2 regions of the Roseateles sp. 22389 genome follow, and region 2 is predicted to be linked to the other one. Evidence: riboswitches for the same ligand, from Rfam matches in the RefSeq annotation. Region 2 holds a riboswitch; the other holds the start of a gene.
The links. Region 2 has a riboswitch for S-adenosylhomocysteine ahead of ahcY (adenosylhomocysteinase). Riboswitches for the same ligand answer to the same signal wherever they lie in the genome.

Region 1 (14,184 bases), on a different contig from region 2:
ATGCGCGCACAGCATCGCCGCCGCCGGCTGCTCCAGCCCACCGGTGGCTTCCAGCAGAACGACTCCCACGCGCTCGCGCATCTCAGTGAGCATCGCCAACAGCGACTTCAAACCGGGCTCATCGTTGCTGAAGGTCTGCGTCTTGTCCCTGTCATTCAAGGCCACCTCAAGCGTGGCTTTGGAAACATCGATACCAACAAAAATCAGTTCAGGTGCGCCTGCCATTTCCCATCCTTGCAAATTCGAGGTCCGAGCACGCCAGTGCATGTCGGCCGTCCAGCAACTGTTCGGGCTTGCTCAACAGACGGCCAGTCGTCCACGCCAAATGCTCTCCCACGGGCTAGGTATCCCAGAGGGCAGACGGGCTGTGGACAACTGCCAAAACAAACCTGTGTGTACTCTCAAAACGAAAGATACAAGGGTGTAAGAGAGGCGCTGGCCGGTATTACCCCCTCGCCCGCTTGCGGGAGAGGGTGGGGGTGAGGGCCAGCGGCCGGGGCGGTCCAGCTCAATAGAGCTTGAGCATCGCGTCCATGTGGACGCGCAGCCGGACTTCATGCGGCGCGAGGCTTGCCGAGATTGCCTGCGCCGGCAAGCGCGTGTCGCGCAGCACCGGCACGGTCAGCGGCGAGCCGCTGCGGCCGATCAGCGCCGCCACCAGCGGTTCGCTCGCGCTGTGCCCGCGCTTGAGCACCATGCCCTCCTCGCCATTGGCCAGCCGGACCAGCGATCCCGGCGGATAGAGGCCGATCGCCTTGATCAGCGCGGCGCCCGCCTCGTCGGGCTGCTGCAGTTCGTCCAGGTAGACCGCCCGCGCGGCCTGCGCCGCCGACAGCGCCCGGCGGTTGCGTCGCGGGCTCAATCGCGCGCCATAGACGTCGATGCGGCGCAGCAGGCGCGCCATCAACTCGCCGTCCGCGCGGCCGGCCAGCGGGCCCGGCCCGGCGTCGTGATGCAGGCGGACCGCGGCCAGCCAGGCCTCGTCGTCGACCCCGATCCCTTGCAGCGTCGCCGCCGCCCGGTCGCCATGGCCGGCCAGGGCCTCGCGCTGCGCCTGGGCCAGCGCCTCGGGCCGCAGCGCATGCTGGTCCTGCTGCGCGGCGCTGTCCAGGTTCATCGTCAGCGCCGCCAGGCCCAGCGTGCGCCGGCGGCCCTCGCTCCAGCCGAGCTGGCGGGTCGTCATCTCCGCCAGCACCAGCGACAGCAGCGCATGCCGCGCGCTGTACTGCAGCGGCTCCTGGCCCGCGTCGTGCACCAGCATCGCCAGCGAGGCATCGGGCTGCTGCGTCAGGCGCGACAGCACCGTGTCCAGCAGCTGCGCCAGGCGCAGCAGGAAGTCCGGCCGATGCGGATCGCGCAGCACCTGCTGCGCGTGCCATTGCAGGTCGGCCCAGATGGCGGTGTGCGCCGGCCCCGTCGCCGCCGGCAGGGGCATGGGCCGCGTGGGCTTGTACTCGGCCCTGGCATTGGCCAGCGCGGACAGCGAAGCCCCCTGCAGCATCATCGTGTCGAGCTTGTGGGCCAGGGCGCGCTGGTACTCGCGCGTCTCGTGCGCCTGGACCCAGGGCCCGCGCGCCAGCAGCTCGCGGACCTGCGGCGTGTCGGGCAGTGGATGCCCGGCGGCGAACAGCAGGTGGCCGCCGCGTCGCGCAGCGAGAAGGTCAGCACCTGTCCCACGCGCAGGCTGTTTGAAGGAAGTTGGACCAGATCCACGTGGCCTTCCCGGCGACTGGGCGTCGCCTCCTCGTTGTTGTCGTTGTCGGATGTCGCCGTGCCTGCGCCGGTTCCCTCCACCGCGGCACGCTGCGGGCGAGCATAGGTCCGCGCGAGGCTTCGGCAGGCATTCCGGCACGAACAAAGCAGGGCCGGACCGGTAGAATGCACGCCGTTTCCGCTGCCAGCAATGCCGCATTCGCGGCATCGGGGCGGCGGTGGTTTCCGAGGAGCGTTGCGACAGGTCCCGTCATCCGGGCGCCCGCCAGGCTCGGAACGGCGCGGTCGGACCCCGGGACCCCGCTGAACAACGACGCTCACCGTCCCGCCCCGCGCGGGGTTGCGGTGAGTTGCGCGGCCCCGTCTCGATCCAGCTTCCTCCAGCCTCGAAGAGCGCCGCCGCCATGTCCGCCCTCCCTCCCGCTTCCGACGCTTCCGACGCCAGCACCGCTCCGGGCCGCGCCGCCGTCCCCCCGATGAAGCTCTCCGGCCTGGAGCCGGTGGCCATCGGCGCCGGCACGCTGTTCGTCAACGTCGGCGAACGCACCAACGTCACCGGCTCCAAGGCCTTCGCGCGGATGATCCTGAATGGCGATTTCGAGCAGGCGCTGAGCGTCGCCCGCCAGCAGGTCGAGAACGGCGCGCAGGTCATCGACATCAACATGGACGAGGCCATGCTGGACAGCAAGGCCGCGATGGTGCGCTTCCTCAACCTGATCGCTTCCGAGCCCGAGATCGCGCGCGTGCCGATCATGATCGACTCGTCCAAGTGGGAGGTGATCGAGGCCGGGCTCAAGTGCATCCAGGGCAAGGGCATCGTCAACTCGATCTCGCTGAAGGAGGGCGAGGCCGAGTTCCGCCGCCAGGCCAAGCTGATCCGCCGCTACGGCGCGGCCACCGTGGTGATGGCCTTCGACGAGACCGGCCAGGCCGATACCTACGAACGCAAGATCCAGATCTGCGAGCGCGCCTACCGGCTGCTGGTCGACGAGATCGGTTTCCCGCCCGAGGACATCATCTTCGACCCCAACATCTTCGCGATCGCCACCGGCATCGAGGAGCACAACAACTACGCGGTCGACTTCATCGAGGCCACGCGCTGGATCAAGGCGAACCTGCCCGGAGCGAAGGTCAGCGGCGGCGTGTCCAACGTGTCCTTCAGCTTCCGCGGCAACGAGCCGGTGCGCGAGGCCATCCACACGGTCTTCCTGTACCACGCGATCCAGGCGGGGATGGACATGGGCATCGTCAACGCCGGCATGGTCGGCGTCTACGACGAGATCCCCGCCGACCTGCGCGAGCGCGTCGAGGACGTGGTGCTGAACCGCCGCGAGGACGCGACCGAGCGGCTGCTCGAGGTGGCCGAGTCGGTCAAGGGCGCGGCCAAGGACGACAGCGCCAAGCTGGCCTGGCGCGCGGGCGACGTCGACGCGCGGCTGTCGCATGCGCTGATCCACGGCATCACCGATTTCATCGTCGAGGACACCGAGGAAGCCTGGCAGGGCATCCGCGCCAAGGGCGGCCGGCCGCTGCACGTGATCGAGGGCCCGCTGATGGCCGGCATGAATGTCGTCGGCGACCTGTTCGGCGCGGGCAAGATGTTCCTGCCGCAGGTGGTCAAGAGCGCGCGGGTGATGAAGTCCGCGGTGGCCCACCTGGTGCCCTACATCGAGGAGGAGAAGCGCCAGCTCGCCGCCGCCGGCGCCGACGTCCGCTCCAAGGGCAAGATCGTCATCGCGACGGTGAAAGGCGACGTGCACGACATCGGCAAGAACATCGTCACGGTGGTCCTGCAGTGCAACAACTTCGAGGTCGTGAACATGGGCGTGATGGTCCCGTGCCAGGACATCCTCGCCAAGGCCAAGGTCGAAGGCGCCGACATCATCGGCCTCTCGGGCCTGATCACGCCCAGCCTGGAGGAGATGCAGCACGTCGCCGCGGAGATGCAGCGCGACGACTACTTCCGCGTGAAGAAGATCCCGCTGCTGATCGGCGGCGCGACCACCAGCCGGGTGCATACGGCGGTGAAGATCTCGCCGCATTACGAAGGGCCGGTGGTCTACGTGCCCGACGCGTCGCGCTCGGTGGGCGTGTGCTCGGAGCTGCTGTCGGATGAGCGCGCGACGCGTTTCATCGACGAGCTGAAGTCCGACTACGAGAAGGTCCGCGAGCTGCACGCCAACAAGAAGCAGACGCCGCTGGTGACGCTGGCGCAGGCGCGCGCGAACAAGCAGCGCGCCGACTTCACGACCTACACGCCGCCGGCGCCGCGCTTCATCGGCCGGCGCCAGTTCCGCAACTACGACCTGGCCGAACTGGCGCAGTGCATCGACTGGGGCCCGTTCTTCCAGACCTGGGACCTGGCCGGGCCGTTCCCGGCGATCCTCAAGGACGAGGTCGTCGGCACCGAGGCCCAGCGCGTCTTCAGCGACGGCAAGCGCATGCTGCAGCGGCTGATCGAAGGCCGCTGGCTGACCGCCAATGGCGTGGTGGGCCTGTACCCGGCCGCGCAGGTCAACGACGACGACATCGAGATCTACAGCGACGAGTCGCGCTCCGAGGTGCTGATGACCTGGCGCGGGCTGCGCATGCAGTCCGAGCGGCCGGTGGTGGACGGCGTGCGCCGGCCCAACCGGGCGCTGGCGGACTTCATCGCGGCCAAGGGCACGGTGCCGGACTACATCGGGCTGTTCGCGGTCACCGCCGGCCTGGGCGTGGACAAGAAGGAGCAGCAGTTCATCGACGACCTGGACGACTACTCCGCGATCATGCTCAAGGCGCTGGCCGACCGGCTGGCCGAGGCCTTCGCCGAGCGGCTGCACCAGCGCGTGCGGATGGACTTCTGGGGGTACGCGGCCGACGAGGCGCTCAGCAACGAGCAGCTGATCGCCGAGGCCTACCGGGGCATCCGTCCCGCGCCGGGCTACCCGGCCTGCCCGGATCACCTGGTCAAGCGGGACATGTTCCGCGTGCTGCAGGCCGAGGACATCGGCATGGCGTTGACCGAAGGCATGGCGATGACGCCGGCGGCCAGCGTCAGCGGCTTCTACCTCGCGCATCCGGAGGCGACCTATTTCAATGTGGGCCGCATCGGCGACGACCAGGTGGCGGACTGGGCGGCCCGCATGGCGCTGGAGCCGCAGGACGCGCAGCGGGCGCTCGCGCCGCTGCTGGGCTGACGCGCCGGAGCAACGAAAACCGCAGGATGCGGCCTTGTCCTACAGGCCGCGTTTCACCCATTTACAAACGGAACAAGAACCGGGCCCCGCGACTTGTAACAGCGTGGCATTCTTCGCTCGTCCCCCGAGGTAGGGGAAAACCATAAGAGGTGAATCATGGCGTTGAATACCAATCAAAAGATCGCGGCGGGTGCAGTTGGGGCCACCGTGCTGGTCGTGGCAGCGTTCTTCGCGGGGCGGCACCAGTCGGCGCCGTCGATGCCGGACACGCCGGTCGCGGCGGCCGAGCAGCAAGGCAACATCGTCGATCGCAACGGCGCCAATGCCGCCGACGAGGCGCGCGCCGCGCGCCGCTCGGGCGACCAGGCCGTGCAGCAGCACGCATCCAATGAACCCCGCCGCGGCTCGCAGTCGCGCGACGGCGGCTCGACCGGCTACGCGGACAACAACGGCAGCGCCGGCCAGGCTGAATCCCGCCTGTGCGCGTCCTGCGCGACGGTCCTGTCGGTGCGCACCGAGGCCCGTGAAGGCCAGGGCACCGGCATCGGCATGGTGGGCGGCGCGGTGGTCGGCGGCCTGCTGGGCAGCGCGGTCGGTGGCGGCACCGGCAAGAAGATCGCCACGGTGGGTGGCGCGGTGGCGGGCGGCTACGCCGGCAACGAGATCGAGAAGCGCCAGCGCAGCACCACCGTGTGGGTGGTGAAGATGCGCAACGCCGACCAGAGCAACCGCACGATGACCTTCAGCCATGACCCGGGCGTGCAGAGCGGCGATGTCGTGCGCGTCAGCGACGGCCAGCTGATCCGCCAGTAAGCCGGATCCCTGATCGCGAGGGCCGCCCCGCGCGGCCGCGAACCCCCGAAGCGCCGGCATCGTCCGGCGCTTTGGCGTTCTGGGGCGGCGCGGGGCGCTGGCCCGACCACGCCGGGCCTCATTCCTCACGCCCCGGCAGCGCGCGACGCCACTGGATCGCTTCCGCGACGTGCGCTGGCGCAACGATGTCCTCGGCCGCCAGATCGGCGATGGTGCGCGCGATCCGCAGCACGCGATGGAAGCTGCGTCCCGACCACGCCAGCCGCGCCGACGCGCGATGGAGCATCGCCTCGGCGTCGGGCGCCATCCGCAGGTGCTCGTCCAGTTGACCCGCGGCCAACCGGCCGTTGACGCAGCCTTGCCTGGCCTCGGCGCGCTGGCGGGCGGTTGCGACGCGCGCGGCGACGGTGGCGCTGGGCTCGCCGTCCGGCGCGGCCGAAAGCACCGCGGCCGGCAACACCGGCACCTCCACCGTCAGGTCGATGCGGTCGAGCAGCGGCCCGGAGAGCCGGTTCTGATAACGCGTGACCTGGTCCGGTGAGCAGCGGCAGGCCTTGGTCGGGTTGCCGAGATGGCCGCACGGGCAGGGGTTCATCGCGGCGACGAGCTGGAAGCGCGCCGGGAAATCCGCCTGATGCGCGGAGCGGGAGATATGGACGCGCCCGGTCTCGAGCGGCTCCCGAAGCGCTTCGAGCGACAGCCGCTGGAACTCCGGGAGCTCATCCAGAAACAGCACGCCATGCTGGGCCAGCGTGATCTCGCCGGGGCGCGGCGGCGAGCCGCCACCGATCAACGCCGCGGCGGACGCGCTGTGATGCGGCGACCTGAAAGCGCGCTGCGCCCACAGCGATGGCCGGAACTGGCCGTTGGCGCTCAGCAGCGCGGCGGACTCCAGGGCCTCGGATTCCGACAAGGGCGGCAGCAGCGTCGGCAGTCGCTGGGCCAGCATCGACTTGCCGGTGCCCGGCGGCCCGACCAGCAACACGCTAGGGTTGTCAAGCCCAAATACGGACTTAACACATTGCCACTCCGCTAGAGGATGAGACAGATGGCCGTGCTCCCGTGCCGCGTACCAAGTTCGCCGAGTAGATAAGCGTGCTTACATTGGGCACAAACTTGACCGCACGCCACATCGGCACGGCTAGGCACATAGAGGAGTGAAGTGCACGCTAGCGGTCTTCGAAGGGGGCGCGGGGGGAAGCGTGCATGCATTTGTTCGAAGTGCCCCCTCAAAAATGTCTAGCAAATTTGAGCCGCGCCGAGTTTCCGTTGTCTGACCGAGGAGTCAACTTCAAGCCGTCAGCAGGACGGGCCGACTAAACAAGGGGGGTGGCTCCATAAGGTGTTCTATTGGGCTCACCCCCCACGTTTGTCAGCGAATCGAGCGGATCACGGATTGACCGGCTTGCTGCCAAGTTTGGCTTGGATCTTGAAGCCTCACGAAAACCAGAGCGAACGTCAACGCGTCCCGCCAGGTCTGCCGATCGGCTGGAACGTCAACCCCCGCCTTGATGCTCCGGATACTTAGCCGATTCACGGAAGCTGGCTGCGTCAGCAGATGGGCTTTTATCCGTGCTGAGAGGCTCTGCGTGAGCGGGCCAAGTTTGAGATCAGGGACGATCTTCCACACGATGCCGGGCAAGCTCTCGGCGAGGGCTTCGTGCAAGCCTTTGATATCTGCTAGGACAGTTAGCGACATCGCATGGGCCATGCCGTCTTCATCCACATTCCGACAGCTACCTCGGTTCATCGCCTGGAGCACACAGTGAGCCACTTCTGACAGTTGAATCGCCCTCAGTTGCTCGGACGTAGGTCGATAGCACAAGTCATCTTCACGTCCCGCAACACTTGCTGATAGGTCAAGCGGACTTCGACGAAGTACGCCACCTAGAAGGATGTGCTGACAGTGGCTGTATTCGCTCAGGCTTGTCTCGTTCCCCCATGTCAGCCAGTTGATTCGGGCACGACCGTTGAACAGCCGAGCCTCGAGATCGACACCGCGTTCTCCCAGTTCTTTCCGTACCTTCGCAAGCAAAGTTGCATCGTCATCACCTTTGAAGGTAAAGATCAAGATGGCCTCGTCCATCGGGATGTCGGCGACGCTTGCGGCAAGGGCAGAGACCATTTCCTTAAGACGATCAGGATGAGTCTGGAGTGTTGTCCGTCCAGTCGCTAGGCAGAGTTGTCGTACCGAGACTCGGTCATACCTCTTGCACGTCCTCATCGCTGAAGTTGTCCCATCGAGGATCGCGTGGTTGTGCGTCAGTTCCCGAATCGGATAACTGGCGTCCAGAACTGCGATGTTGTCGAGTTCGGCTGGTACGGCGACGGTGTAACGGATCAGACCATCGCCTGTCATGCCGTTGCCCGTCAACGCCATCGAGATCGGATGCGTGGCTAGCTTGGTCAACTGCCGCACCGCCTTAACCGCCGCAACGCGAAGTGGACTCCCTCCAGACCGCAATTGGCAGGCTAGTGCCTGGATCTCATCCAGATCGAGAGAGCCGCGGAGATCAATGGGCTGGGGCTTCACTCCCATGCGTTGAGCATCGAGATCGGCCTGCATCGCTAGAAGTGCATCCCTGAGCCAGTGGGCCAAGCAGGAGTCATGCAACTCAGGAAGTAGTCGCTCGACAGCCGACTTAACGTCCAGCCAAGTTAGAACTTGGACGTCGGCGGTGATGAGACTCTCGTCCCAAATCAGGAGGTGACGTTTGGCTCCTTTGTGCAGTGCAAACGTCGATGAGTCACGCTGCCCTCGAATCCGCGCGTGAGACACCAGCATGATGGGTCGATCATCCTCACCCGTATCGGGAAGTCTCGCGTTGGCGCCTTGACTATGCCTAAGGCCGATCATTGACTCTGGAACTCCTGCCCGCATCAAGTCCAGCTTGATCGAGCAGAGGGCGTCAATCTGAAACGCTGAAACGGCTACGGACAGTCCGAGTCGTAGTTCATGAACGGCAGTGATCCAAGCAACGACGCTCTGAGTCTTTCCGGCACCACAAGGCATCGCATACGCGAACCGTCCTGGAAGGACGCCGAGGGCTTGACCGCTGAGCGCTTTGCTCAGGTCTAGGAGCGCTTGCCCATGCGTTGAGCTGATCTGGTTTCCGTAACCTCGAAGGGCTGCGAGCACCTTGCTGTGTGCGAGCGAGCTGAGCCTCTCCAGAGTGGATGGCGATTGAGGAGTTGGCGAGCAACAGTTGCCACCCTCAAGGTGAGCGGGATGTACTTCTGTATTGATAGAGTGCATATCGAGTTGGTTAGTCCAGGGCTCCGCCTCACCTGGAAAAGGTGCGGGAGCGATGAATGGTTGTGGCGACCTACGGTCGAATGACGTTGGTGGCCGGGAGAGAGGGGGCAGGAACAGCTCGAAGGCGTTCAAGAGAGCTGCCTGCCCTCTATATCCGGTACCGAATCGCCAGCCTCGCGTGCAGAAGTTGCACGTACTGTTCTGATACGGCACCGAATTGGCTCTGCTGACTGGCCGCCGGACCTTGATGGGTGACGGTGGACGTGGGCGAGCCCTCGCCACGAAGTCGTTGCGGGACCCGAAGGATCAGCGCCGGACGCAAGAAATGAAGGAACTTCCTGAGCCACTCTTCGCTGTCTACGCGCTATCTCTTCCTCGTGGCCATGGCTTTGGTTCGAGGCCGCCAGCGGGGGCCTGGACTACCGATGACGGCGCTTCAGTTGGAGTATTGACGCGCGACGACTCCAACGTTTTTGGGGTGCTCGTGATGCGACGCCGTGTCGACGATGTGTGGACGATCACCGATGCGGCAGACGGCATTTCGGATCGCGACCAAGCGATGCGTCGTATCGGGCAGGCGTTAGTCGAGGGGAAGGCGCGTGAGCCCGTCCCATCGGGCGTTTCACCGCGCGCTGCGCTGTATGACTTGGGCAGCAGAACCGCGAGTGATGTGTTCGGGCTTCTCGCTGCCCCTACGCATCATCGAGCGGCATGGATGCTCAATCAGCTGTATCTCGCTCTTCCTAGACCGGATGCGAACTGGGTAAGCGACTGTCAGACAGGCAACTTCCACACTCGGCTCTGGGAAGCGATCCTCCTGGGGGCCTTTAGGGAACAGGGCCACCTTGTCACGCAACCCCACGAGTCTCCGGATTTCCGTATCGAGAACCGACGCGGAGACTCGGCATGGGTTGAGGCGGTTACCGCCAATCCCTCTGTCCCGTACAACCATTTCAATGCGCAGGAGGTCGCTCCGCCAACGGAACCGATGGAAGTTTTCGCCGGTCCTGCGGCCGTGCGTTTTGCTAAGACGCTTGGGAACAAGCTACGCCGCCGGTACGACCAACTGCCGCATGTGAAGGGGCAGCCTTTCATGATTGCGCTCGCCGACTTTCACGCGGCAGGGTCGATGAAATGGTCGCGTGAGGCCCTGATCGGATACCTCTATGGGCATGGCGCAGAAGTGGTCGAGGTGGCTGGCCTCAAGCAGCCGCAGTCGATACCTTTCACGCATTTACTAGGCCCTTCACGATTCCCTGCTGGCTTGTTCGCGAACGAAGGATGTGCGGAACTCAGTGCAGTCGTCTTTTCGAACGCCTGCAGCATCGCCAAGCTCAATCGAGTGGCGATTACGACCTTCGGCGCACCCGCTGGGTTGCGCTACATGCGCATGGGTCGATTTTTTGACAGGGCACCAGGTGCATTCGAAGGGCGACCCTTTTGCATGGACATCATGTCCGACGAGTACAGGGCCCTATGGCCGGGCGAGCGCGAGCCTTGGTCCGCCGAGTTGGAGGTCTTCCATAACCCTTTCGCGCGGCATCCGGCACCTCGCCGCCTGCTGCCGGAAGCTACCCATTGGTTCATGCGGGATGGGGAGGTGGTCTGCGCCAGCCACTATCCGCATCAAATACTTTGGTCCCAGTCGATGATCCTCGATGCGGACAAGCCAGCCCCGACGCTGGAGGACTTTCTGCGCCGTGGAACGTTTATCGTTCAAGACGATGCCTAGCCTTGTAGCTAGGCATCGAAGCGGCAGATGATCAGGAGAGAGCTGCTTTCAAGCGATCAAGTAGGGTCGGACGAAGGTGCTTCGACGCAATCTCCGCCACCTTCAGAAAGTATGAACGCTGAGAGACAAGTACTGCCGAAATGCTTTCGTAGCTCTGTGGTCCTGGTAGCGGCTCGTTGTTGAGGTCGCGGACGGTACAGAGCTGTCCACCCTCCGGCGTCTTCGACACAACGATTGAGGCGAGCAGGACGGGCGTGTCCTTGTGCATAAGCCCTACCGCCATAGACGTAGCCCCGGCAGCGAATTCGGTAAACCGAACAAAGCCGGGGAGCCGCGCGTGAAGTCCAAGGCTGTTCGCGAATTCCTGCACCAGGAGCACCTCTGACTGAGAGAGCAAGGCACTCTCAATAGCTGTAGCAGAGCTGTGCTGAGGGCGTCGCTCCTTGCGTGCTTTCAAGGAATCGATTACATGCCTAACGCGCACCTCCGCAAAGACTAGAGCCTCGCGGAAATCGCGATAGGCTGAATGCGGTCCAAGTTGCTCTCCTTCTGAGGACAGTGGCCCGAACCAGACCCCGCCGTTCTGGTCTGGTGCACTTTGAACCATGGCCACATCGGCGCTGAAGGCAAATTCCGGGGCTTCGATCCGCAGGACTACAGCGTCAAAGCCTGCGGACGATCCCAGGGTTGCTGACACCGCCACTCCAGTTGTGCGCTGCAGGCGTGACAAGCCATCGCGCAGCTGCGAGAGCTGTTGGTCCGCAAACTTGTAGCCGGTTATGCGCGGCATGGCGAGCTCGGCAAAGCCTCTTGCGGCGCATGCAGCGGTCTGAAGCCCCTGGAGGCGAGGTACTCCACGCGATGAAGCTGGAGGCAGGCGCTGGCGCCCTCACGGGCAACAGCCCGGCTCGGCCTATGTATCGACATGACGACCATTGCTTCAGGAATTCCGTCCAAGGCGCTCCCTCCTGTACTTAACCTCGAATGCCGGTCGCGTCCAAAGGGGCGGATCGGTGTAATTTGTCGTGTTCAAGGACGACAAATTGCATTCTGGCTTGAGCGGGCGTTGAAGACAACCATGCGTGTTGGCTCGCTACTCGACAACGTTGGTTGACCTTGCCTTCCAAGAATATTGACCTGGCTGTCCGGGAGGCCCTGCCTATCCGGCTTGGACGGAACATTGCGTCGAGGCGGAAAGCGCTCGGGCTCACTCAAGCCGACCTCGCCGAGCGGCTAGGAGTGGATACGGAGACGCTCTCGCGCTTCGAGCGCGGCAAGCATGCGCCCTCGCTGATGACCTTGGAACGCTTGGCGGCGGAATTGCTAGCGACCTGCGCCGAGCTGCTTGATGAAGCTCCAGCGACGGTGACCTCGGAAGCGCACGAGATGGAAGCGCTCATCGGGGGCCTGCCGCAGAGCGATGTGGTCTTCATAAGACGCTCGCTCAAGGCGTTGCGGGATCATCTTGCTTCGAGAGCAAAAGGGAACTGAAGTCCGGTGGGACTGGTCGAGCTGTGTACAGCCAAGATGCCGAAGCGTCGGACGAGGCCTTCGCGAGGCTTGCCTGTATGGATGATCGGGATGCTAAGGTCGGCGCCGAGGAGTAGCACGCTGGGTGCTTTGTCGCAGGTGCCGCTCTCATCCCGCCGAACGAACTTGGCGCATCCGTCCGGTACGTTAGTGAGGGTCGGTTGCGCGTCGATGCTGGAATTCAACACGAGCTAGCTGCACGTCAGCTATTGCTGTCACGGACTACGTGATGCGCCGCCCAACGCTTCGTTGTTGGGCCGCTACGATCTTGAGCAACCTACGGGTCGAGCAGGCCAGTAGCGACACGCGAAGGGTTCGGGGCTTCACGAATGTGTATAGGTCAGCGCGAGACGGTTCACCGATGGTCCCTGACGACGTTGATGCCTTCAGTGATGAACTCTTGCATCCTATTCGGCCCGGGCTCAAACAGTCCTTCCGCTTGCATTGCACCGTACCAAGCTGCGATGGCCTCATTGCCTTCACGCTGCGTCGCGAAGCGGGTTGCGTCGCCGACATGCAGTTCCCAAAGCTCAAGCTCTCTTGATGTCGTCTGCCGGTCGCCGGATTGAGCCCGCGCAACTAACATGATGCTTCGCACCAGATGCTCGGTGATCACGTCTTCTGGATACGTCCAGTTCCCTTGGCCCAAGCAGTCCGTATAGAACGCAAGCTGCTTGATCTGATCGAGGATGTAGGGATGATCGGAGTCCGAGTCGAAGAGGTGGGCGAGGTCTTGAAGCTTCGTCCTGCCGTCTAGCTTGATGTGCTCAAGCAGCGTCCAGGCGGCGTTCTTCTTGGTGTGGGAGCGGTATTCCTTCCACAAGCCCTTGAGTTGCTCTGGCGCTTTCTCACTCACCATGCGTCGAAGGATGGACAACTTCCCAGCTTCTTCGATTGCCAGAATCGCAAGCGACATCGCCGAAGCGTAGCGCCCGGCCTCAAGCAGCAGCTTTGCGTCGTCGTGCAAGCGGGAGGCGTTCTTCTTCGCGAGGTTCATTCCTTCGGCTAGTTGCTCAATGTTGAGCGGGCCGTTGAACTGATTCAATCTTTTCGCCATGGCTCAGTGGCTTAAGGAAAGGTAGGGGTTGAAGAGCTCACGTAATTCGTTGTACGCCGCGTTAAATCGATCAATGCTGCCCTTGCTGCCGACCAGGTGAAGTTGGTTGTCCGGAAGCCGACTGCTCTTGTCGTGTGCCGTGGTGAGCACGATTCTCTCGAGGGCTCGGGTCGTTATGTCATCTAACCTAGACGCGACCTCGCGGCTGAACAGCCATTCCGCTTGCCGCATCTTTGTGGTCAGCTCGGAGAAGTCATCCAGGTCCATCGGTGCCTCCAGATTGGCTCTTCGAACCAGATGCACCGCTGCGTCGAAGACCACCATGCGCTTATCGAAGAGGTCGAGTTTCAACTTGTTCTTCGCGGTCTCGGCTGCCGCTGTGGCGGTCTTCCACTGTCGCCATTGGATCGTTGCTGCGATCACCGCTGCAATCACTGCGACGACGGGTGTCGCCGTTGCTTGGAGGTAGGTCGTCCAGTGAGGATCGAAGGGTCTGCCGTCAGGAACCTTCGCAATCTCGATGGTCAGGGCCTTGGTCGTCGTGATGGCTGCCGGGATGGGTTGGGAAGATGTCTGTGGTCCGCTTGGTGTGGATGCTTCCGGTGCTGGCATGCAGGACCTTTCTAAAAGTTTCAGTGTTTGATAGTCAGGTACGGCACCATGAGCGCGTTCAAACGATTGAATCGCTGAGTTGTTTCGCCTTCAAGACGTGCGAAATAGTCGAGGCCTTCCTGCACCCGCTGGCTTCGAGACATTGGCCCCTCGAAGTCATACTCGGTACCCAGTGCTCGTTGTGCGTCTCGCTGAAGCTCGATGAGCAGCGTGGTAACTTCTGGACCATAGAGCCATCGGGCGGTGGCGATCCCTAGCAAGTAGGTTTTGAAGTGCTCGATCGTGACTGTCT
Region 2 (17,227 bases):
TTCAGCTGGGAGCGGACCGACAAGGCCAAGGCGCTGCGCGCCGCGGCGGGGCTGTAAGCCCTCTCCGCTCCCCGGTCATTTGCCGCGCATTCATCGATTGATGCGCGCTTGACCCCCGAAGTCAGGGCCGCCTCGCGCGGCCCTGAGCGTTTCCGGCAGCCGCTTCGCGCGGCAGAATCGCCGGATGCATCCCCTGCCCGCCGCGCCGACCCCGCTGACCATCCTGATCGTCGACGACCAGAGCGCGACGCGCGTCGCGCTGACCGCCGAGCTCGACCGCGCCGGCCACCGCGTGCTGGAGGCCGACAGCGCCGCCTGGGCGCTGGAGCTGTTCCGTCGCTATCGGCCCGACCTGGTGCTGATGGACGTCGAGATGCCGGGTCACGACGGCTACTGGACCTGCCGCGAGATGCGCGCCGCCGAACCCGGTGGCTGGACGCCCATCATCTTCCTGAGCCAGTTCAAGCAGGACGAGGACGTCTGGAAGGGCATCGAGGCCGGCGGCGACGACTACCTGGTCAAGCCGGTGTCCGCGATGATCCTGCACGCCAAGCTGCGCGCGATGCAGCGCCTGGCGCTGATGCGGGCCCGGTTGGTGCAGATGTCCGAGGACCTGCGCGCGGCCAATGCGCAGCTGGAGGAGCTCTCCAGCGTCGACGCGCTGACCGGGCTGATGAACCGCCGCGCCCTGGACGCCCGCCTGCAGCAGGAGCTGGACCTGGCCCGGCGCGAAGGCAAGCCGCTGACGCTGATGCTGTGCGACGTCGACCACTTCAAGCGCTACAACGACGCGGCCGGCCACGTCGCCGGCGATGCCTGCCTGCGCCGCATCGGCCAGCTGCTCAAGGAAACCTGCCGCCGCCCGAGCGACTGCGCCGGGCGCTACGGCGGGGAGGAATTCGCGCTGGTCCTGCCCAACACGCCGCGCTCGGGGGCGATGACCTATGCCCGGGCGCTGATGCGCACGGTGGAGCTGGCGGCCATCCCCCATCCGGATTCCCCCACCGGCGGCACCATCACCCTCTCGGGCGGCATCACCACCTGCCTGCCGGACGAGAGCACCAGCGCCGAGGGGCTGATCATCCGCGCCGACGACGCGCTCTACAACGCCAAGTCCACCGGCCGGAACCGCTTCTTCAGCTACGAGATGCAGATGGACACGGCCGAGCAGCGACGCGCGGTCGTCCCGTCGGCGGGGCCCGCCTCGCCGCCTCCCGCCACCCCCACTTGAGGCATGTCCGGACCGCCTCGCGGCGGAGCGGCCCCGCATAATCGGCCTCGGCACGTTTCGCTGCCGCCTGTCGACGATGCCCGGCCATGGACGCTTCCGCCTCGCTGCCGCCTCTTCGCATCCTGGTCGTGGACGACCAGGCCAGCACGCGCGGCTTCCTGTGCCGCCAGCTCCAGGCCATCGGCCATCACACCCTGGAGGCGGACGGCGGCGACAGCGCGCTGGCCCGCTTCGACGGCGAGCGCCCGGACCTGGTGCTGCTGGACGTCGAGATGCCCGGTCACGACGGCTACTGGGTCGCCAGCCAGATGCGGGCGCACGAGCGCGGCGGCTGGACACCGATCATCTTCCTGTCCAGCCGCGACCGCGACCAGGATCTCTGGCAGGGCATCGAATCGGGCGGGGACGACTACCTCGTCAAGCCGGTGTCCAACACCGTGCTGCAGGCCAAGCTGCGCGCGATGCAGCGGCTGCGGCGGATGCAGGCGCGGCTGCAGGAGGTGTCCGATGAACTGCGCAACAGCAACGAGCGGCTGGAGAAGCTCTCCGGCGAGGATGCGCTGACGCGCCTGATGAACCGGCGCGCCTTCGATGCCCGGCTCGCGCAGGAGATCGCCTGCGCCCGGCGCGACCAGCAGCCGCTGACGCTGGTGCTGTGCGACATCGACCACTTCAAGCGCTACAACGACAGCTACGGCCACCTCGAGGGCGACGCCTGCCTGCGCCGGGTCGCGCAGTTGCTGCAGCAGACCTGCCGGCGCCCGCGCGACTGCGCCGCGCGCTACGGCGGCGAGGAGTTCGCCCTCATCCTGCCCGGCACGCCGCGCTCCGGCGCGATGACCTTCGCGCGGGCGGTGATGCGCACGCTCCGCAACTGCGACATGCGGCACCCCGATTCGGTCGAGTCCTACGTCACCCTCTCCGGCGGCATCACCACCTGCGTCCCCGATGCCGAGACCAGCGTCGAAGGACTGCTGCGCCGCTCCGACGACGCGCTCTACACGGCCAAGTCGCGAGGCCGCAACCGCTTCTTCAGCTTCGAGATGCAGATGGACACCGTCGAGCAGGCGCCCAGCGGCTTCGCGCCGCTCTCCTGACAGAACCCATGCCCCGTCGCGGTTACCGTCACGCCTTTCGATGACCGCTGCTTCCGAATGCCTGTGATCGACCACGACGCGTTGCGGCGTCATGCCATCGCCCGCACCTTCTTCAAGCCGACCACGCTGCTGCGCGCGATCCAGCGCCTGGGCTTCGTGCAGGCCGACCCGATCCGCGCGCCGGCGCGCGCGCAGGACTTGATCCTGATGCACCGGGTGAAGGACTACCGCGCCGGCCAGCTCGAGGCGCGTTACGCGCGCCTGGCCGTCGAGGAAGACTGCCTCGTCAACTACGGCTTCCTCGCGCGCGAGACCCTGGCGCTGCTGCATCCGCGGGTGGCCCGGCGCGCCTGGGACGAGGCCATGAATGCCCGCGCGGCGGAAGTGCTCGAGTTCATCCGTGCGCGCGGCCGCACGCATCCGCAGCAGGTGCAGCAGGCGTTCAGCCACGGCCGCGTCGCGGGTTACTGGGGCGGCGAGCTCAACGCCAGCACGCATCTGCTGGACGGCATGCATTACCGCGGCCTGCTGCGCGTGGCGCGGCGCGACTCCGGCACGCGGGTCTACGAGGCGATCGAGCACGCGGCGCAGGACGACAGCCCGCCGGCCCGCCGCGAGCGCGCCGGCGCGCTGCTCGACATGATCGTGTCGCTCTACGCGCCGCTGCCCTCGCCGAGCCTGGGCTACCTGACGACGCTGCTGGGCTACGGCGCGCCGCACCTCAAGACCGAGGCCCGCGAGGTGCTCAAGCACGCGAAGTCGCGCTGGGCCCATGCGAAGGTGGACGGCGAAGTCTGGTACTGGCCCTCGGACGAGAACCCTGCCTCGCGCGCGCACCGGGTCGAGCCGGAGCGCCTGCGCTTCCTCGCACCCTTCGATCCGCTGGTCTGGGACCGCCGCCGCTTCGAGCGGCTGTGGGGCTGGGCCTACCGCTTCGAGGCCTACACCCCGGCCGCGAAACGGACCATGGGCCATTACGCGCTGCCGATGCTGTGGGGCGACCAGGTGATCGGCTGGGCCAACCTGAAGGTCGAGGGCGGGACGCTGGTCCCGGACCTCGGCTTCATCGGCAAGCGTCCGCGCGACGCCGCCTTCCGCGCCGCGCTGGACGAGGCCTATCAGGAGATGTCGGTCTTCCTCGGCCTGGCGGAGTGAAGGACGGGCCGCCGGCGGGCGCCGTCGCTCAGGCGCTGCTCAGGCATTGACCAGCGTCATCGACACCTCCGGATAACGCGCGCCGGCGACCGGATGCGCGTCGATCAGGTCGCGCAGCTCCTCGCGCAGCACATCGTTGAGGCGGATGCGCGCGGCCATCGCGTTCTCCTCCAGCCGCGCGATCGAGCGCGTGCCCGGGATCGGCATGATGTCCGGACCGCGGTCCAGCAGCCAGGCCAGCGCCAGCTGCGCCGGCGTCAGGCCGTGGTCGCGGGCCAGCGCGACGATCGCATCGGCCAGCGCCAGGTTCTGCGCCATCGAGTCGCCCTGGAAACGCGGATTGACGCGGCGCCAGTCATTCGCGGCCAGTTGATCGGCGCTGCGGATCGCGCCGGTCAGGAAGCCGCGCCCCAGCGGGCTGTACGGCACCAGCGCGATGCCGAGCTCGCGGCAGGTGGGCAGCACCTCGGCCTCGACGTCGCGCGTCCACAGCGAGTACTCCGACTGCACCGCCGCGATCGGATGCACGCGATGGGCGCGGCGGATGGTCTCGGCCGAGGCCTCCGACAGCCCGAGATGGCGCACCTTGCCGGCGCGCACCAGCTCGGCCATCGCGCCGACGGTCTCCTCGATCGGCACCGACCGGTCGACGCGGTGCAGGTAGTACAGGTCGATGTGGTTGACGCCCAGTCGGCGCAGGCTGGCGTCGCAGGACGCGTGGACATGCGAGGGCTTGCCGTTGACGCCGGCCGACAGCCCGTCGGCATTGCGGACGATGCCGAACTTGGTCGCCAGCACGACCTCGCGCCGGCGGTTGGCCAGCAGGCCCGACAGCAGGCGCTCGTTGGCGCCGTTGCCGTAGATGTCGGAGGTGTCGAGGAAATTCATCCCGAGGTCCAGCGCCCGGTGCAGGACGGCCATCGAGGTGGCCTCGTCGGTGGGGCCGTAGAAATCGGACATCCCCATGCAGCCGAGTCCGAGCGCGGAGACCTCCGGCCCGTGGGCGCCGAGCCGGCGGCGCGGCAACTGCGGCAGGTTGTTGATCGGTTCCCTGGACATGATGGTCATGGTGCGGCTCCTTCGAAGACAAGGTCTGCGCGGCGGCCGGCATGACCGCCGCGATGCCTGTCAGCTTAGGAATCCGCCCCCACCCGGGACCAGCGCAAAGCTCGCCCGTCCTTGCCCAATCCTCCGGAACCCGCTTCCCCACGCGCGCGGGCGCTGGCGGCGCGCGCGACGGCCTTGCACAATCCGCCGCATGGTCGCACCCACTCCGATTCCTCTCGCCGACGGCTTCCCCGACGCGCTGCAGGCACTGCGCGCGCAGATGGTGGATCTGACGCTCCGGCATGTCGATGGCGACGGCACGTCCGCCACGGCGATCCCCTGCCTGCAACTGATCAAGGCCAGCTGCAGCACCCCCAAGACCGCGCCGGCGCTCTACGAGCCGGGCCTGGCGATCGTGCTGCAGGGCCGCAAGAAGGTGGAGCTCGGCACCGAGACGCTGTATTACGACCCGCTGCATTTCCTGCTGGTCTCGATGCCGATGCTGCCCAAGGGCGGCGTGATCGAGGCGACGCCGGACAAGCCCTACCTGTGCGTGCGCATCGGCTGCGACACCGCGACGCTGGCGGAGCTGATGCTGGAGGTCGGCCCGGCCGGCACCGATGCGCCGCCGGGGGCGCAGTCGGGACTGAACGTCGCGCCGGTGTCCGAGTCGCTGCTGGGCGCGGCGCTGCGGCTGATGCAGCTGCTGGACTCGCCACAGGACCAGCGCGTGCTGGGCCCGCTGTTGCAGCGGGAGATCTTCTACCGGGTGCTGACCGGCCCGCTCGGACCGCGCCTGCGCGCGCTGGCGCAGCAGGACAGCGCCACGCGCCGCCTGTCCCGCGCGCTCGACGAACTGAACCGCCGCTTCAGCGAGGCGATCAGCATCGACGAGCTGGCCGCCGTGGCGCACATGAGCGCCTCGACGCTGCACCAGCGCTTCAAGCAGCTGACCAGCATGTCGCCGATGCAGTACCAGAAGCAGCTGCGGCTGCAGCACGCGCGCCGGCTGATGCTGGGCAGCGGGCTGGATGCGGCGGCCGCGGCGCACCAGGTCGGCTACGAGAGCGCCTCGCAGTTCAGCCGCGAATATCGGCGCCTCTTCGGCACGCCGCCGCGGACCGACATCGAGCAACTGCTGCGCGCGGGATGAGCGGCGCCATGGACACGACCTTGACCCACACCGACACCGACGCGGCGATGGCCGCGACCGATGCGATCGCCGAGCTCGGCGCGATGCTGCGCCGCCATGCGCCGCGCGAGGGCCTGTGGCCGACGGTGCTGCCGCGGGTCTGGGCGATCCGGCTGGACGCGCCGGGCGGCGAAATGGCGCATGCGGTGCAGCCGGCCTCGCTGTGCGTGATCGCACAGGGCGCCAAGGAAGTCCACCTGGGCGACGAGCGCTACGTCTACGACGCGGCGCGCTTCATGGTCTTCACCACCGACCTGCCGGTCAGCGGCCGCGTCATCGATGCCACGCCGGAGCGGCCCTACCTCTGCCTGCGCCTGGACTTCGATCCGGAGGAGGTCGCCGAGCTGGTCGCGCGCAGCGGCCCGCCGCGCGGCCCGGCGTCGCCACCGCCAGGGGCGCTCTCCCGTCCGTCCCCGGCGCCGGCAGCGGCGACCGCCCGCGGCGCCGAGGACACGGGCCGCGGCCTCTTCGTCAGCGCGGTGACCCCCGACATGCTCGACGCGGCCGGGCGGCTGGTACGGCTGCTGGACCATCCCGAGGACCATGCCGCGCTGGCGCCGATGGCGATGCGCGAGCTCGTCTACCGCGTGCTGCGCAGCGAGCAGGGCGAGCGGCTGGCACAGGTCGCGCGCGCCGACAGCCAGACGCAGCGCGTGCACCGCGCCATCCGCTGGCTGAAGGCGAATTACGCCCAGCCGCTGCGCATCGAGGCGCTCGCCAGAGAGGCGCACATGAGCGCGTCCTCGCTGCACCACCACTTCCGCGCGCTGACCTCGATGAGCCCGCTGCAATACCAGAAGCAGTTGCGGCTGCAGGAAGCGCGCCGGCTGCTGATCGCGGAGGGACTGGAGGTGGCGCGGGCCGGTCATGCCGTCGGCTACGAAAGCCCGTCCCAGTTCAGCCGCGAGTACAGCCGGCTCTACGGCAGCCCGCCCTCGCGCGACGCCGCCAAGCGCCGGGACACGCCGCCCGCGCGGGCGCTGGCCTGAGCGCCCGGCGGCGGCCGTCGATCAGGCGTCGTCGCGATCCAGCGAAGCCGACAGCGCGGCATGCGCCTCGACCTCCGCCAGACGCTGGCTGAAGGTCTCGCGCGCCATGCCCAGCGCATCGGAGCCCGCCACGAAATGCAGCGGCGGCGTCGGCATCGCGGCAAGCTCGACGAAGGCCCGGCCCAGCTTGGCCGGATCTCCCGGCTGCCGGTGGTTGTAGGCCTCGTAGGTGGACAGCGGCGGCCGCGGCAGCGCGGCGTAGTCCGCGATCGTCCGGGTGCCGTAGCGCACCGAGCTGGCGTCCAGGAAGTCGGTCCGGAAGAAGCCGGGCTCGACCACCGTCACCCGGATGTTGAAGCCGGCCAGCTCCGGCGCCAGCGAGGCGCTGAAGCCATCGACGGCGAACTTCGTCGCGCAGTAGACCGCCGCGCCATCGAAGCCGCGGAAACCGCCGACCGAGGCGATGTTGATCACGTGACCGTCGCGCTGCCGGCGCATGACCGGCAGCACCGCCCGGGTGACGTGCATCAGGCCGAAGACGTTGGTGGCGAACTGGCGCTCGATGTCGTCGGCGCCGATGGCCTCGAACAGGCCCAGCTGGCCATACCCCGCGTTGTTGACCAGCACGTCGATGCGACCGAAGCGCGCGACGGCCTGCTCGACCGCGTGGACCGCGTCGGCCTCGCGGCTGACGTCCAGCGGCAGGCACAGCACGGCGTCGGCGTGCGCCGCATAGGCGTCCTGGAGCGCCGCGACATCGCGGCCGGTGGCGACGACGCGATCGCCGGCGACCAGCGCCGCCTTGGCGATCTCCAGCCCGAAGCCGCGGTTGGCGCCGGTGATGAACCAGATCTTGCTCATGGGATTCAGTCCTTGGAGGGATGACAGGGTGGAGGGATTTCCCCTCGACGGGGGCGCTTGCCGGCGGACCTCGCGAGGGATGGATTCATCGTAGGCAGCAGCCCCCGGGGCCGCATGCCCGTTCCGGCGGACCGCTTGCACGATCCGCCGCGACCGGCAGGCGGTGCTCGTCGTGCTCGTCGCGCTCGTCCCGCTTGCGCCGCCCGCCAACCGCCGGCCCTTCCGCACGATCCCCGCGTCCTGACTGCAAGCGACGCTGCGCAATTCGCGCGCTTGCGCTACAATCCGCAGCTTGATTCGCACAAGACCACCCTCTTCAGGTCTTCTTCTGCAGCCCCTCCGGTCCCTCTCACGGACCTTTCTGCGAGCGGCTCGCACCAGCATCAACCCCCGGTTCGTGCGCTTGCGCGTTTCTGGCTTCGGCCGGTTCGATCGTCCTTGGGCGAACGGCTGCTGGAGCACCTCTTCGTGTCCCGCCCCGGCTTCGCGCCATCGAAACAGGGAAAGGGCACATTCCCAAACCGCGCCAAGACGGTTGCTTATTGCGATTGCCTGTCAAGGCGCACACCTCATGAGAACTATGCGAACCAAAAGCATTGAGGTGGGGCGATTCCTTGTCTCACCGATGACCAAACCCCATGCCGACGGCGGATTCGCCGCGGCCGTCTCGATCCGATCGGGACGCGGCATGGCCAGCATCGATCGCGTCATGCGATTCGTGCCGACCTTCGAGACCCGCCGCGCCGCGTTGCGCTACGCGGAGACCGAAGGCACGGCCTGGGCGCGCTGCCATTGACGGCGCGCCCGTGATTCCCGAGGCGAAGGCCCGCGGCAGACCGCGGCCGGCGCCCTTATCGATTTCAAGAAAGGAGCCTCCCGTATGGCCAAGGAAGAACTGATTGAAATGCAGGGTGTCGTCAACGAAATCCTGCCGGACTCGCGCTTTCGCGTGACGCTGGAGAACGGCCACCAGGTCATCGCCTACACGGGCGGCAAGATGCGCAAGCATCACATCCGCATCCTGGCTGGCGACGCCGTCTCCCTGGAGATGTCGCCCTACGACCTGACCAAGGGCCGGATCACCTTCCGTCACCTGCAGCGCTCGGCCCACTCGGGACCGCCGCCGGTCCGTCGCTGAGCGTGCGCCGCGGGGGCCGAAACCCTCGCGGAGCCTCCCGGTCATGACCACCGCCCTGCCCGACCCCGCCGCGGCGCCGGCCTCGCTCGAGGCCGACGACCCGATGCCCCAGCCGCCCGTGCAGCCGGACATCGACGCCTGCTGCGGCAACGGCTGCGACCCGTGCATCTTCGACCTGCACGACCTGGCGATGGACCGCTACCGGCAAGCGATGCGCGCCTGGAAGGCCCGCCACCCCGAGGCCGGCTGACGCCTCACCCCCACCCGGAAGGGCCGCCTCGCGCGGCCCTTCGCTTTTTCCGGCGGCCCCGTCCACGTTCGGGGGTCTCGCCTCCCTCCGACGAGGCCCCCCCTCAGCTCGAGGGGCGTTTGCGTTTCGTGACGTTTTTGGGGACATCCTCGGGCTTCAGAACCCGCGCGCGCCCGCCGACATCCTGGACAGGCGCCGCGCTTGCCGCGCGGGCGCATCGATCTCCCTCGATCGGAGGCCCCGATGTTCATGACCGGCCAGAACCGTTTCCATGTCGCGCGTTCCGACGCCCAGGCCAACCTGCGCTTCGCGCTGGCGCGGCTGAGCACCGACTGGCGCCACCTCGACCCGTTCGGACTGGAGGTGCTACTGCGCCACCTGCTGATGGCGGAGCACCGCTGCATGCCGCATCCCAGCGTGCTGCGCGAGCGCCCGACCAACCGCTGGCTGCTGCCGCGGCTGCGTCGCCGGCGCATCGAGGTGGCGGAGCGGCTGGTGGCCGTCGGCGGACGCGTCAGCCATGCGAGCCTGGCGCGGGTGCTGCCGCGTGGGCATGACTGGCCGGGCGTGTCGGCGCTGGTCGGGCGGCATGCCCGGGATCCGGTCGAAGGGCGCCAGCCGCGGCCGCGCGTCCCGGTCCTCGAGGACGCGCCGACCCGCCCTCAGCCAGCCGCGGCCAGCAAGGCGCGGGCCACTTCCGCGAAACCGTCGCCGCGCTCGCTGGCGGTGACGTAGGCCGGCGGGTGATCCAGCATCGGCAGGAAACGCGCGATGTTGGCCACTCCCACCGAGAGGGGCACCCGTTCGAACATCAGCTGGTCATTCGTCGAGTCGCCGACGTAGACCCACTCCCGCGGATCGAACGCTCGCCCGGTCAGCCGTTTCACCGCCCATTGCGCGGCGGTCCACTTGCTGTGCTCGCCGATCCAGCCGTTGACGTGGATCGAGCTCACCGTCGCCACCAGCCCATGGGCGCGCATCAGGTCGCAGACGGCGGCGATCGCGTCGTCGTCCAGCCGCGTGAATTCGCTGTGGTCGACCGCGATGTCGGTCAGCCGCCCCGCGCTGTCGCGCGCCAGCTGGGCGCCCGGCACCGTCGCCACGATCGCCCCCGCGCAGGCCTGCAGGCGCGCGAAGTTCTCCCGCCGCGTCGCGTCGTCCTGGGCGAACTCGGTGACCAGCGCGTCCTTCTCGCGGTGCAGCAGCACCCCGCCGTTCTCCGCCACGATCCCCCGCAGGGGCCAGTCCAACGCGAAGGGCGCGCTCCAGCCCGCGGGCCGGCCGGTGATCGCGATGACCGGGACGCCGGCGTCCTGCAGCCGGTGCAGGGCCGCCAGCGCGGCGGGGGCGATGTCGCCCTCGGCCGTCAGGGTGTCGTCGATGTCGGTCAGCACCCCGCGCAGGGGGAGCCAGGCCGCGCGGGGACAGTCGCTGAGCGGGGGGATCGTTCGCATGGGGGGCGATTGTGGCCCCGACCGTGACGCTGTCATCGAGCCGTCGAACGGAACATGTCTACAATCGCGCCCTGTTCCGAGGAGCGTTGCGACCTCCCATCCCATCGAGGCCAGGCTCGGAACCGCCGCGCGGCGACGTGCCCGCGGCCATGGCAACCGCGCTCACCCGTCGACCCTTCGCAGGCCGGGTGAGGACCGAGCGGCAAGTGCCCTCCCCACTTCTCCCCATGTCCTGATCGCTGGCGTCGACGGCCCTTCCTCGCAGGAGTCCGCATGAACGCCCAACTGAAGCCGCTGGCCCAAGACCAGTACCTGATCAAAGACCTGTCGCTGGCCGACTGGGGCCGCAAGGAGATCAAGATCGCCGAGAGCGAGATGCCCGCGCTGATGGCGATCCGTGAGGAATACGCCGCGGCCCAGCCGCTCAAGGGCGCGCGCATCACCGGCTCGCTGCACATGACGATCCAGACCGCCGTGCTGGTCGAGACGCTGCAGGCGCTGGGCGCCGAAGTCCGCTGGGCCTCCTGCAACATCTTCTCGACGCAGGACCACGCCGCCGCCGCGCTGGTCGCCGTCGGCACCCCCGTCTTCGCCTACAAGGGCGAGACGCTGGAGGATTACTGGGACTACACCCACCGCATCTTCGAATTCGGCGCCAAGGGCGAAGCGGGCGAAGGCCCCAACATGATCCTGGACGACGGCGGCGACGCGACGCTGCTGATGCACCTGGGCCAGAAGGCCGAGAAGGACCTGTCGGTCCTGGCCAACCCGGGCAGCGAGGAAGAGCGCATCCTGTTCGCCGCGATCAAGAAGAAGATCGCCGAAGACGCGACCTGGTACACCCGCAAGAGCGCCGAGATCATCGGCGTGACCGAGGAAACGACCACGGGCGTGCATCGCCTGAAGGAGATGTCGGCCAAGGGCACGCTGCTGTTCCGCGCGATCAACGTCAACGACTCGGTCACCAAGAGCAAGTTCGACAACCTCTACGGCTGCCGCGAGTCGCTGGTGGACGGCATCAAGCGCGCCACCGACGTCATGGTCGCCGGCAAGATCGCCGTGATCGCCGGCTACGGCGACGTGGGCAAGGGCTCGGCGCAGGCGATGCGCGCGCTGTCGGCCCAGGTCTGGGTCACCGAGATCGATCCGATCTGCGCGCTGCAGGCCGCGATGGAGGGCTTCCGCGTCGTGACGATGGAATACGCCGCCGACAAGGCCGACATCTTCGTGACCACGACCGGCAACAAGAACGTGATCCGCCACGAGCACATGGCCGCGATGAAGCACAACGCGATCGTCTGCAACATCGGCCACTTCGACAACGAGATCGACGTCGCCTCGCTCGAGCAGTACGAGTGGGAGGAGATCAAGCCGCAGGTGGACCACGTGATCTTCCCGGACGGCAAGCGCATCATCCTGCTGGCCAAGGGCCGCCTCGTGAACCTGGGCTGCGGCACCGGCCACCCGAGCTACGTGATGTCCTCGAGCTTCGCCAACCAGACCATCGCGCAGATTGAGCTCTTCGCGCACAAGGACGCTTATGCCGTGGGCCAGGTCTACGTGCTGCCCAAGCACCTGGACGAGCACGTCGCGCGCCTGCAGCTCAAGACGCTGAACGCGCAGCTGAGCGAGCTGACCGACGAGCAGGCCGCCTACATCGGCGTGTCCAAGTCCGGCCCCTACAAGCCCGACACCTACCGCTACTGATCCGCGAGCCTCTGAACCGATGAGAGCCGATCAGCTCCTCGTCTCGTCCGGCCTGGCGCCGACGCGATCGGCCGCGCAGCGGTTGATCGAGCGCGGCGCCGTGCAATGGGACTCGCCCAAGGGCTGGGTCCCGTTGAAGAAGGCCGGCGAGGCGCTGCCCGAGCAGGCGCAGCTGCGCGTCACCGACGACGCGGAACTGCGCTATGTCTCGCGCGGCGGATTGAAGCTGGAAGGCGCGCTGCGCCTGGCCGGCCTCGATCCGGCGGGGTGGGTCGCGCTCGATGTCGGCCAGAGCACCGGCGGCTTCACCGATTGCCTGCTCAAGGCGGGCGCGGCGCGCGTGGTCGGCATCGACGTCGGCCACGGCCAGCTGCACGCCTCGCTCGCGAGCGATGCGCGGGTCGACGCGCTCGAGGGCACGCATGTGCGCGAGCTCGCCGGGTCGCGGCTCGAGGCGCTCGCCCCGCCCGGCGGTTTCGCGCTGATCGTCGGCGACCTCAGCTTCATCTCGATGATCGGCGCGCTGCCGCAGCTCGATCCGTGGCTCGCCGCGGACGGGCAGGCGCTGCTGCTGGTCAAGCCGCAGTTCGAGCTCGGCCCGCAGGCCATCGGCAAGGGCGGACTGGTCAAGGACCCGTCGCTTTATCCGGTGCTCGAGCAGCAGGCGCGCGACGCGGCGACGGCGCTCGGCTGGTCGGTGCAGGGCTGGTTCGACAGCCCCATCACCGGCGGCGACGGCAACCGCGAATTCTTCCTGTGGGCCCGCAAGGCGAGCGCCTGAGCGCCGGCCCGCCCCCTCCCGATCCCCGGATCCCCCGATTCCATCGACCTTCCAGGACGCCCCGCCATGACGACGCCGGTCAGCATCGAATTCTTCCCGCCCAACACGCCCGTCGGCACCGAGAAGCTCAAGACCGTCGTGCAGGAACTGCGCGCGGTGAATCCGCAGTACTTCAGCGTCACCTACGGCGCCGGCGGCTCCACGCGCGAGAAGACGCTGTCGACCGTCGCCGACATCGCGTCGCAAGGCTTCGACGCCGCGCCGCACCTGTCCTGCGTCGGCTCCACGCGCGAGAACATCGCCGAGATCCTGGCGACCTACCGCGCGCAGGACATCCGCCGCGTCGTCGCGCTGCGCGGCGACCTGCCCAGCGGCACGGCCACGGCGGGCGAGTTCCGCTACGCCGCCGAGCTGGTGCGCTTCATCCGCGAGACGCAGGGCGAGGACTGGGACATCGAGGTCGCGGCCTATCCCGAGTACCACCCGCAGCAGCGCTACGCGGCGCGCGACCTGCAGTTCTTCGCCGACAAGGTGCGCGCCGGCGCCAGCGGCGCGATCACGCAGTTCTTCTACAACCCCGATGCCTACTTCCACTTCGTCGAGGCCTCCCGCGCCCTGGGCGTGGAGGTGCCGATCGTGCCGGGCGTCATGCCGATCAACAACTACGCGCGCATCGCGCAGTTCGCGCAGCGCGACGGCATCGAGATCCCGCGCTGGGTCGCGCTGAAGATGGAGGGCTACATGGATGACGCCGCCTCCGTGCGCGCCTTCGGCCTGGACGTCGTCACGCGACTGTGCGAGCGCCTGATCGCCGGCGGCGTGCCGGGGCTGCACTTCTACACGCTCAACCAGAGCGCGCTGACGCTGGAGTTGTGCAAACGCCTCGGTCTCGCCGCCCAAGCTTGACCCCGCGCAAGCGGTCCGCGCCGCCGCGGGCGGTCTTCATGCCGCGCCGCCGTTCCTTGTGAACGGTCAAGGCCAGCGGCCCGGAGCCCACGTTCAATGCCGGTCACCCATTGACCAGGAGTGAACGCATGTCCCGCATCCCCACCCGACCCCGCTTGTCCCTCGGCGCCGCGGCGCTCATGGCGCCCATGGCGCTCATGGCGCTGATGACGACCGCCGCGCTGCCCGCGCATGCGCAGGGCAGCCCCTGGGTGATCCGCGCCCGCGCGGTGAACATCGACCCGGCGGACAAGGACCGGACCGGCCTCGGCCTGTCGCTGAGCCGCAAGACGATTCCCGAAGTCGACATCAGCTACTTCATCACGCCGAACCTGGCGACCGAACTGATCCTGACCGTGCCGCAACGGCACACGCTGCGCAGCAACGGCGTGCGCATCGGGACGGTCAAGCACCTGCCGCCGACGCTGACCCTGCAGTACCACTTCAACCCGGAGGGGCAGTTCCGCCCCTACCTTGGCGCCGGCCTCAACTACACGCGCTTCTCCAGCGCCCGATTCGAGCCAGCCGTGCAGGCGGCGCTGGCGCCCAGCATCGAGAAGCAGAGCGTCGGCCTGGCCGTGCAGGCCGGTTTCGACGTGATGCTGGATCCGCGGTGGTCGATCAACCTCGACATCAAGAAGCTCAAGATGGACACCGAGGTGCGCTCCAAAGGCGCGTCGGTCGGCAAGTTCAAGATCGATCCGCTGCTGATCGGCGTCGGCGTGGGCTATCGGTTCTAAGTCCCAGGAATCCGCTTCATCCCCTTGGCCGTCGCATCGGCTGAGGGGACGACGCGAGCCGCCAAACGTCGGGATTCTTGACAGTTCGTTAAAACCGCACGCGCGAGGCCCCGGGAATTGTTCACGGAAACAACGCCAAGTGCTTATGCCGAAAGGGATTCGAACGCCATCCCTAATTCATTGGCATGAACACTGCTTACATGGAGTCACAAGCCACCTTTTTGTGACCCTGACTCCATGAACTTCAAGCGTCTGCTGGCCGTCTGCGCCGCCTCCCTGACCACCGCCTTCGCCGCCCAAGCCGCGGTCGTGACCGCCTCCAGCACCACGCCGACCGCCATCTGCGACCGCTGCGTCGTGACCTCCACGCTGAACGTGGACACCCGCGGCACGCTGAGCGACGTGAACGTGTCGATCGTCGACCTGCGCCACACCTATGACGCCGACCTGGCGATCTGGCTGATCGCGCCGACCGGCACCACCGTCCAGCTGTTCAACCGCCGCGGCGGATCGGCCGACAACTTCTTCAACACCGTCTTCGACGATGCGGCGACCACCTCGATCGCCAACGGCGCCGCGCCGTTCACCGGCACCTTCCGCGCGGAAGAACTGCTGTCGGCCTTCAACGGCCAGGACACCTTCGGCACCTGGACGCTGCGCGTGGCCGACCTGGCCGGCGCCGACGTCGGCGTGATCAACAACTGGAACGTGCAGCTGACGACCGTGCCGGAGCCGGGTTCGCTGGCCCTGGCCGGGCTGGCGCTGGTCGGCCTGGGCATGGCGCGCCGCCGCAAGGCAGCCTGAGGCCGGCGGGCGAGCGCCCGCCAGCGATGGTCGTCGGGCGCCGCTCGACGACCGGAACGATGAACGAAAGGGCCCGCGGGCCCTTTTTTCATGCGCGATGGGGTGGGCGCCGAGGAGCGCCCGCCTTCAGCCCAACGCCGCGAACGCGTCCCGCGTCAGGTTCTCCGGCGCGCCGCTGTCGCGGCAGGCGACATCGTCTTCGATGCGCACGCCGCCGAAGGCGCTGAGGTGCTGGACCAGCGCCCAGTCCACCTGCGCCGCCGCGGGCGTCGCGCGCAGCTTGTCCAGCAGCATCGGGATGAAGTACAGCCCCGGCTCGATCGTCACCACCATGCCGGGCTGCAGCACGCGCGTCAGCCGCAGGTAGGGATGGCCGTCGGGCTTGGCGATCGTGCCGCCGTCCTCGCCGGCCATGAAGCCGCCGATGTCATGCACCTGCAGGCCGAGCAGGTGGCCGATGCCATGCGGCAGGAAGGTCGAGGTCACGCCCTGCGCGAGCATCGCGTCCTCGTCCATCCGCACGATGCCCAGCTGCCGCAGTACGCCGGCGATCTCGCGGTGCGAGGCCAGGTGGATGTCGCGGTAGTCGACGCCCGCGCGCACGCGATCGACCAGGCGCAGCTGCGCGGCCTCCATCGCGTCGACCAGCGCCTGGAAGCTGGCGTCGCCGTTGCCGGTGGTGCGGGTGATGTCCGAGGCATACCCGCAGCTGTGCGCGCCCGCGTCGATCAGCAGCGACAGCGACTGCGCCGGTGCCCGCTGGTCCTGGTACTGGTAATGCAGCACCGCGGCGTGCTCGTTCAGCGCGACGATGTTGCCGTAGGGCAGGTCGCGCTCGGCCAGGCCGCAGGCCCGGAGGTAGGCGGCATGGATCGCCGCCTCCGATCGGCCTTCGCGGAAGGCGCGCTGCGCGGCCAGGTGCGCCGTCGCGCCCAGCGCCGATGCCTCGCGCAGGCGCAGCAGCTCGTAGCCGGTCTTCACCGCGCGCGCGTGATGCAGCGGGTTCAGCACCTCGGGCGGGTTGTTCGGGACGATGTCGCCCAGCGCCGCGTCGGCCTCGCCGACGATCGCCAGCTCGCCCGGCAGCTGCAGGTAGGGCAGCGCGTCACCCGGGGTGCGCACCACGATCAGTTCGAAGTGCTCCACCCAGAAACCGCTCGGCGCCTCGGGCGGCACATGCCAGTAGTCCTCGGGCTGGACGTAGACCAGCCGGGGCCGGTGGCCGGGACGGATCACCAGCCAGCTGTCCGGATGGCGGATCAACGGCACCCACAGCTTGAAGTGGGGGTTGGGCTGGAAGACGTAGGGCCGGTCGTCGAGGAAGGCGAACTTCTCGACACCGGACGCGATCAGCAGCGCGTCGTAGCCACCGCGCTGGAGCGCGTGTTCGGTGCGACGCTGCTGCTCGGCGAGGTGGGCCACATACAGCGCATCCAGCGTGTCGGCGGTCGGGCGGACGAGGGAATCGACGGCATTCATGCGCGCGGATTCTCCCAGACCACCCCCATCTCGGTCAGCATCGCGTCCAGCCGCACGTCGTTCGGCTGGGCGGTCAGCGTCGGCTGGAAGCCGTGGCTGAAACCGACGCCCACGGCCTGCGGCCGGGGCTGGATCTGCGCGATGGTGCGCAGCATGAAGCCGCCGCCGTAGCCCATGCGGATGCCGCCCGGGCCGTAGCCCAGGCAGGGCAGCAGCAGGAGTTCGGGCTCGAAGGCCTCGGTGTCCTTGGGCTTGGTGATGCCGGTCGCGTCCTCTTCCATCGGGCAGCCGGGATACCAGACGTGGAAGCGCAGGCGACCCTGCTCGCGATCGACGACGGGCAGGCCGATGCGACGT

Region 1: another riboswitch for S-adenosylhomocysteine. It lies ahead of metH (methionine synthase); the one in region 2 lies ahead of ahcY (adenosylhomocysteinase).

What each region holds. Positions count from the first base shown of each region.
Region 1 is NZ_JBQEOF010000013.1:166,139-180,322, reverse strand. Features, by position in the region: gene ACTJKJ_RS18600 (IS110 family transposase) at 1-225, opposite strand, end outside; gene ACTJKJ_RS18595 (HD-GYP domain-containing protein) at 509-1,504, opposite strand; S-adenosyl-L-homocysteine riboswitch at 1,935-2,039, shown strand; gene metH (methionine synthase) at 2,190-4,892, shown strand; gene ACTJKJ_RS18585 (glycine zipper 2TM domain-containing protein) at 5,049-5,705, shown strand; partial or broken gene ACTJKJ_RS18580 (YifB family Mg chelatase-like AAA ATPase) at 5,824-6,693, opposite strand; gene ACTJKJ_RS18575 (hypothetical protein) at 7,078-8,490, opposite strand; gene ACTJKJ_RS18570 (hypothetical protein) at 9,287-10,693, shown strand; gene ACTJKJ_RS18565 (hypothetical protein) at 10,725-11,483, opposite strand; gene ACTJKJ_RS18560 (helix-turn-helix domain-containing protein) at 11,804-12,184, shown strand; gene ACTJKJ_RS18555 (AbiV family abortive infection protein) at 12,579-13,268, opposite strand; gene ACTJKJ_RS18550 (hypothetical protein) at 13,284-13,892, opposite strand; gene ACTJKJ_RS18545 (hypothetical protein) at 13,913-14,184, opposite strand, start outside.
Region 2 is NZ_JBQEOF010000011.1:96,153-113,379, reverse strand. Features, by position in the region: gene metK (methionine adenosyltransferase) at 1-57, shown strand, start outside; gene ACTJKJ_RS16525 (GGDEF domain-containing response regulator) at 185-1,231, shown strand; gene ACTJKJ_RS16520 (GGDEF domain-containing response regulator) at 1,318-2,328, shown strand; gene ACTJKJ_RS16515 (DNA glycosylase AlkZ-like family protein) at 2,386-3,483, shown strand; gene ACTJKJ_RS16510 (aldo/keto reductase) at 3,523-4,551, opposite strand; gene ACTJKJ_RS16505 (AraC family transcriptional regulator) at 4,742-5,683, shown strand; gene ACTJKJ_RS16500 (AraC family transcriptional regulator N-terminal domain-containing protein) at 5,692-6,711, shown strand; gene ACTJKJ_RS16495 (SDR family NAD(P)-dependent oxidoreductase) at 6,733-7,572, opposite strand; gene ACTJKJ_RS16490 (hypothetical protein) at 8,198-8,368, shown strand; gene infA (translation initiation factor IF-1) at 8,453-8,710, shown strand; gene ACTJKJ_RS16480 (oxidoreductase-like domain-containing protein) at 8,754-8,960, shown strand; gene ACTJKJ_RS16475 (hypothetical protein) at 9,204-9,695, shown strand; gene ACTJKJ_RS16470 (HAD family hydrolase) at 9,623-10,414, opposite strand; S-adenosyl-L-homocysteine riboswitch at 10,487-10,585, shown strand; gene ahcY (adenosylhomocysteinase) at 10,688-12,121, shown strand; gene ACTJKJ_RS16460 (TlyA family RNA methyltransferase) at 12,141-12,902, shown strand; gene metF (methylenetetrahydrofolate reductase [NAD(P)H]) at 12,969-13,808, shown strand; gene ACTJKJ_RS16450 (OmpW/AlkL family protein) at 13,937-14,587, shown strand; gene ACTJKJ_RS16445 (proprotein convertase P-domain-containing protein) at 14,825-15,391, shown strand; gene pepQ (Xaa-Pro dipeptidase) at 15,518-16,870, opposite strand; gene ACTJKJ_RS16435 (5-formyltetrahydrofolate cyclo-ligase) at 16,867-17,227, opposite strand, start outside.